One region of the Mucilaginibacter sp. PAMB04168 genome, then DNA from elsewhere that is predicted to be linked to it. Evidence: riboswitches for the same ligand, from Rfam matches in the RefSeq annotation. Region 1 holds a riboswitch; the other holds the start of a gene.
The links. Region 1 has a riboswitch for fluoride ahead of ABDD94_RS18755 (voltage-gated chloride channel family protein). Riboswitches for the same ligand answer to the same signal wherever they lie in the genome.
Positions count from the first base shown of each region.

Region 1 (3,211 bases):
AAGGAAGAAAGCGACAAAGCGGGCGTAAGCTATACTAATATTACGCCTATATCACGCCAGGCCATTGCCGACCCTACGCTGGTTGCTAGCGATGGTTTACATCCGTCGGGTAGAATGTATATGTTATGGGTAGATATGCTGGTTAACGAGGTAGCAAAGAATTTGCAGGTTAAATAGCGCTCAGTGTTTCGAGCAGTAACAGAAAGTCTTATTTAAAATGTATTTGTACATCATACCTAAGAGACTACCACTTGGCTATCGCTCCTTATATATATAAAATAGGATTAAAAAGTATTTGCCAGTTCCTAATTTTATAAATTTTGATTTTGGCGATGAACTTAGTTCTTCTTGAAAAATCCGTTCATTAATCTGTCACTTCCATCCACACTATATTTTTCCACGCCTTTACGTTGTGCGCTGTAGATGCCTGTATCGCCGCTAAAAAAATAGGCGGTAAAGCAGGCCACCGCAAAAAGCAGGGCGTGCTGGCTGCCAAATAGCTCAATACCCATTATGGTGCAGGCCAACGGGGTGTTTGATGCGCCGGCAAAAACAGCTATAAAGCCTAAAGCTGCAAACAAGCTCTCAGGTGCATTAAATATATTGGCAAGGGTATTGCCCAACGTGGCGCCAATGTAAAAAAGAGGGGTAACTTCGCCACCCTTAAAGCCGGTGCCAAGTGTAATGGCGGTATAGATAAGTTTCCACAACCAGCTAAAAAAGTGTGCCCCACCTTGCTCAAAGGCCGATACAATGGTTACTGCGCCGGGGTATTCGGGTTCTACCCCCAAGCTTAAATAATCGGGCTTACCTAAGAGGAGCGTGAGCAAGATAATGATTATGCCGCCCACAGCCGGAATCATCCAGCCTGTTTTAATGAAGTTGTTGGCTATCGTTTTAATCCCATGTGTGGCTTTGGCAAAAGCATAAGCCGCTAATCCAAAAAATACGGATGAAACTATAACTTTTACAAGCAACCAAAAGTTAACGGCTATGTGATGGCCATAAATGGTTTGGCCTGTGGTTAAATATCGAATATGGTAGGTGGTATGCTGCACGCCCCAGGCTGCTACAGTAGCATCACCTATTAAACCGGCTATAAGGCAGGGGATAAGCGCATTGTATTGAATGCGGCCTATGGTAACTACTTCCATGGCGAATATAGTTCCTGCCAGCGGCGTACCAAACACGGCACCAAAGCCCGCTGCTACGCCTGCCGTAAGCACAATGCGCAAGTCTTTAGCGCTGAGTTTAAACAAGCTGCCAATCCAGTGCGCTATGCTGCCGCCTATCTGTACGGCAGTGCCTTCGCGCCCGGCCGATCCGCCAAACAAGTGCGTAATTACGGTGGTTGCCAAAATAAGTGGAGCCATGCGCTTAGGAATACCGGCTCCCGGCTCGTGTATTTGGTCAATAATCAGGTTATTGCCCTTTTCAGCAGACTGACCGTAAAGCTTATACAAAAAATGAATAGCAATACCCGCAAAAGGCAGTAGATATAAAAGCCAGGTATGTGCAAAACGATAATGAATGCTCCAGTTAAGCAGCCACAAAAATAGGGCAACCATGCTGCCCACAGCTACGGCCACCGGAATAGTTACGATCGTCCAACGGAGTAAATACTGTAAGGCCGAATAATGCCTGGAAGAAAAAAGTTTATACATAAACCTGCAGTGCCATAAATTACAATTTACCGGGCAGGCGTCATCAGCTTTTGCAAGCGGTTCAATTAGGTGGAGCACCATCACCTTTTGGTATAACGCAAATGTATAAAATTGCCTTACTTATCTCAAGTAGTTAACTTGAAGAAGGAGCTAAATAGATAGAAGTTATACTTATGGTTTTGGTAGGTAAGGTAGTTCCTGAACAGGCAAGGGTGAACCTACCGACCAGTTTTCCAGATCATGTACTGCCATAAAAACGTAATCAGGGTAAGTGGTATCGGGCATGTACGGCTCCAGGTCTTTTAATCGCAATAAGTCAGCCGTCAGGCTGTCGTAATCAACCGGGAATGGAACAATCAAGATTTCCTGTATCGTTAAACCGTTATGTTCTTCGCCTATTAAGTGCCGGTTTTCGTCTAGTAATATTTCAGCTTCTTCAAAGGTCATTGCGCTTAAGTTTTGTGATAATAACGTAAGCAATTTAAAAAGAGAATGTTTGCAGTAATGTATGCGGTTTGCGTTACGGACAGTTAAAAACTACTTCAACAACAGTTCAATTAACTTGCCTTCTAACGCTGCGCCGCGAAGGTTTTTGCCTACAATCTTGCCATCAGGATCAATCAAAAAGTTTTGCGGTATGGCGTTCACATAATACAGCATTGCTGCTTCATTGTTCCATTCTTTAAAATCACTCACCTGGGTCCAATCTAAATTATTTTGCTTGATGGCATTTAACCAGGCTGTTTTATAAGTGGCTTTATCAAGCGATACGCCCAGAACGGTGAACTTTTTGTAATACTTTTCATAAACCCTAACTAGGTTTGGGTAACTCTGCAGGCAAGGTTCGCAGTTGGATGACCAAAAATCGAGCAGTACGTATTTGCCCCTTAAAGATGATAACTTAATCGGGTTTCCGGCGGTATCTGGCTGGGTAAAATCGGGTGCTGTAACACCTATGGCCGTTGCCCTTAACCCAACAAACGACTGTTGCAGTTTTTTGCCTGCATCGGTTTCTTTAAGCTTTGTTGCCAGGTTGTTGTACAAAGGCTCAATAACAGACAAATCTGCCGATGGCCCACCCATTGAGCTTAAGGCCATCAGGCTTAAATAACTGTCGGGATGCGCAATAATGAATGTTCTGAGCGCGGCCTCCCGCTCTTTTTGAATAGCTTGAAACTTATCTTGCAAAGTATTCTGATAAACGGCCGAACGTTGCATGTCGGCCGTGGCTGCGCGCTGCTCGGCCTGCAGTTGTTGCCCTTTTAGGTATATGGGAGCCATGGCTGTACTCAATTGCTCGTTATCGGCATTTATGGCTGAACCCGTAATTTGCGTGTTGGAGATGGAGTCGGCTCCCGCAATGTATATATTGCCTTTTTCCAGGTAAAAGCTCAGTACGTCATCATCTGGCTTAAAACCTTTAAAACCTGCTCCCTTGTGGTCAACCAGCATAAGTGCGCTAACCGGCGCCAGTATTTTGCCCGTGAACTGAAAACTGCCATCAACCAGTACGGTTGAGTCGAGCACTTTTTTATTATTAACCAGAT
Region 1 is NZ_CP155079.2:4,443,427-4,446,637, reverse strand. It holds gene ABDD94_RS18760 (SGNH/GDSL hydrolase family protein) at 1-177, shown strand, start outside; gene ABDD94_RS18755 (voltage-gated chloride channel family protein) at 339-1,664, opposite strand; fluoride riboswitch at 1,692-1,758, opposite strand; gene ABDD94_RS18750 (hypothetical protein) at 1,836-2,111, opposite strand; gene ABDD94_RS18745 (TlpA disulfide reductase family protein) at 2,202-3,211, opposite strand, start outside.

Region 2 (3,211 bases), 1.6 Mb from region 1:
TGGTCAATAGAATGATCGGTGACATTTGCGGTGGCACGCCCCCGCCTGGTTCATGTATCTCATCCATGATCAGGTTATTGCCTTTTTCAGAAGATCTGCCGACCGAGCGATAGATCAAGTGGATCAGTACCCCGGCCAGCGGGAGCAAAAATAGAAGCCAGGGATGATGGAACCGGTAAATGATGGCCAGGTCCAGTATCCATAGAAACAAGGCGACCATACTTCCGATAGCGACAGCTACCGGAAGTATAAGCAAGCTCCACCTGATCAGTTCTTTAACGATCCGGTAGCGCTCCGAGGTGATAAGGGCTTTCATATCCTGATCTGCTGCTACCGTTTAAAAGTTTCGATCCCTGCAAAACGGGCCTTGCTACCCAGTTCCTGTTCAATGCGTAAAAGCTGATTAAATTTGGAGACCCGCTCCGAGCGGCAGCCACTTCCCGTTTTAATATGCCCGGCATTGGTGGCTACCACCAGGTCAGCGATGGTCGTGTCCTCGGTTTCACCGCTTCGGTGGGAGATGAAACAATGGTAGCCGTTCTGCTGCGCCAATGCTACAGCTTGTAAGGTCTCTGATACCGTGCCTATCTGATTAAGCTTGATCAATACGCTGTTCCCGATACCACGATCGATGCCTTCCTGAATGATCGAAGGGTTCGTGCAAAAGATATCGTCGCCGACCAATTCCACTTCGCTGCCCAGCTGATCGGTCATGATCTTCCAGCCATCCCAGTCATTTTCGCCCAAACCGTCTTCTAAAAGCACGATAGGATAGGTTCGGATCCATTTTGCCCATAGATCGACCATCTCTTCCGAGGTATAACGCTGCTGGTCACTTTTGTACATTTTGTAATGACCATTATCCCACATTTCACTGGTAGCCGGGTCCAGGCAAACAGAGATATCCTCGCCGGGTTTGTATCCGGCTTTCTGAATAGCTTGCAGGATCACTTCGATGGCCTCTTCATTAGAGCGGAGGTTGGGCGCAAAACCACCTTCATCGCCCACACCGGTATAATAGCCTTTGTCAGATAATAGCTTTTTCAATGTATGGAATACCTCTTCTCCCATGCGGATACTTTCTTTAAAGTTCGGCGCATGGTGCGGGGCGATCATGAATTCCTGAAAATCCAGGTTATTGTCCGCATGCCGACCACCGTTGATCACGTTCATGCATGGGACCGGCATCACATAGGTATCGCGCTCGATAAGCTGACGGTAAAGGGGAATCTTTTTGGATACAGCGTTGACCCGCGCAAAGGCGATGGAAGCGGCCAGAATGGCGTTAGCGCCTAACCGAGCCTTATTAGGTGTTCCGTCCAGGTCGATCAGCATTTTGTCAAAGGCTGCCTGATCCGCAAATGCAGAGCCGATAACCGTGCGCTTAACTTCCTGATTGATTCCAGCTACTGCTTTTTCAACGCCCTTGCCCTGATAGCGGCTTTTGTCGCCGTCGCGTAGTTCCACCGCTTCTTTCTCACCAGTGCTGGCACCCGATGGTGAGATTCCCCTTGCTGTGGATCCATCTTCTAGAGTGATCTCCGCTTCAACGGTCGGATTACCTCTTGAATCCAAAACTTCCCTGGCCATAATGTTCTTGATGTTCATTTTATGTTGTTTTTAAAAGTTTAAATCGTATGGATAAAACCATGAACTAATGCCGGAACAATGAGCAGGGAGGTGACCTGACTAGATACGAGACGGAATAGAAAAGGGATTTGTGTATCGCTGATCATTCACCTACAATAATGTTCACGACAAAACCTGCAAGGTTTTATCTATGCTATAATTGTAGGCGTCATCAGCACGAGGCGGTTATTTTGAACGGAAGACACCATTTCCGTTTAGATCATAACAAATAACAAACCATTTGTTTTTAAAAAAATGATCGTTTTTATTTTGCGCCTAAGTAACGCGGTATCCCACTGCCGGTAACCAATCGATTTGAATTTGACAGGGATATAATCATAGGCTTAGAAATATAGCATCCCCCTTTTTTCACGGAATATTATCGCATGATATAAAAAGAGGGGGCATCCTCAAACAGGTGATCGTTAAAAATGGTCATTGGAGATGCGCTTGCTGAAACCGCGATCACGATTCACTTTGACCGCCAACTGGAGGAGAACATGCTGAATATGCGTGCAGAATTTCTGCTGACCAGGCTCAACCTGAAAGTAAATTATGCGGAATTTCGTTATTTGCTTAAAGCAGCCAGTGTACTGAACCGGCGGTAGAAGATCTTTGATTGCAAAAAAGAAAAGCCCCTAAGGGCTTTTCCTAACCTTCCGATTGCGGCTGATGAACTACTCCCATCATGTAATCAGCTGCTTTCTGCGCTTGTCCTGCTGCTTTCAGGATCAAGGTCTTATCATTCTTCAACGCTTTCAGCCAGCCTTGCAGGTAAGCGGCACTGTTCTGGATGGTTTGCTGTTGTATCCCGGTAATGGCGCATAGAAATGCAGCGGTCAGTTCAGCCGTAAGTTCTTCCCTCGAATAAGCCTCACTACCGTATTTGTTGGGATGGGTGATCTCTTTACGGCGTAAACGGCTTTCATGCCCCGTGCTATGCGCCAGTTCGTGAAACAAGGCACAGTAGTATTCCTCGCTGCTGTCAAATCGGGCGATGTCCGGCACGGCTACCAGGTCTTTCAGCGGATAATAAACCGGGTATTGGCCGTTGAGGTTCAATCGTGGCCTGTTGGGCATCTCTTGAATGATCTGCTCACAAGCGGCTATCTCCTCGGCATCTGACCTGAACAAGGCTTCGACCTTTGGAAACTCAATGCCCTCGGTCTGGTCGATGTTAAACACGGTATGTACCTTGGGCACCATACGTGTCTGTTGTGCAGCGCTGTCACCGTCGGTTAATTGCTTTGCTGCATCATCATCCAATCCTTTGACCTTAATGCTGGCCCAGTAGGTGATCTTTGTGCCTTTCTCGCCTTTCTTAATGGTGCCACCTAAGTCCTGTGCCTGTTTGAAGGTGATGTAATACGGCAGGCTGTAGCCCTTCAGCATCGTGTGGAAATTGAGCCAGAAGACATTCCAGCCCCGGTAGCTGATCCCGGTCGTTACGTTCATCGGGAAGCCGACCTGGTTCCAGCTGCAACGCCACACGATGTTGCCGCTTTCCATTTGTTCGATCACTGCGTCTGTTACTTCCTGATAGGTGTCCTTAAAATTCTTAGTAGTTGCCATAACCTTAAAG
Region 2 is NZ_CP155079.2:710,900-714,110, forward strand. It holds gene ABDD94_RS03030 (voltage-gated chloride channel family protein) at 1-316, opposite strand, end outside; gene eno (phosphopyruvate hydratase) at 331-1,608, opposite strand; fluoride riboswitch at 1,786-1,851, opposite strand; gene ABDD94_RS03040 (hypothetical protein) at 2,061-2,237, shown strand; gene ABDD94_RS03045 (zincin-like metallopeptidase domain-containing protein) at 2,281-3,201, opposite strand.
Region 2: another riboswitch for fluoride. It lies ahead of eno (phosphopyruvate hydratase); the one in region 1 lies ahead of ABDD94_RS18755 (voltage-gated chloride channel family protein).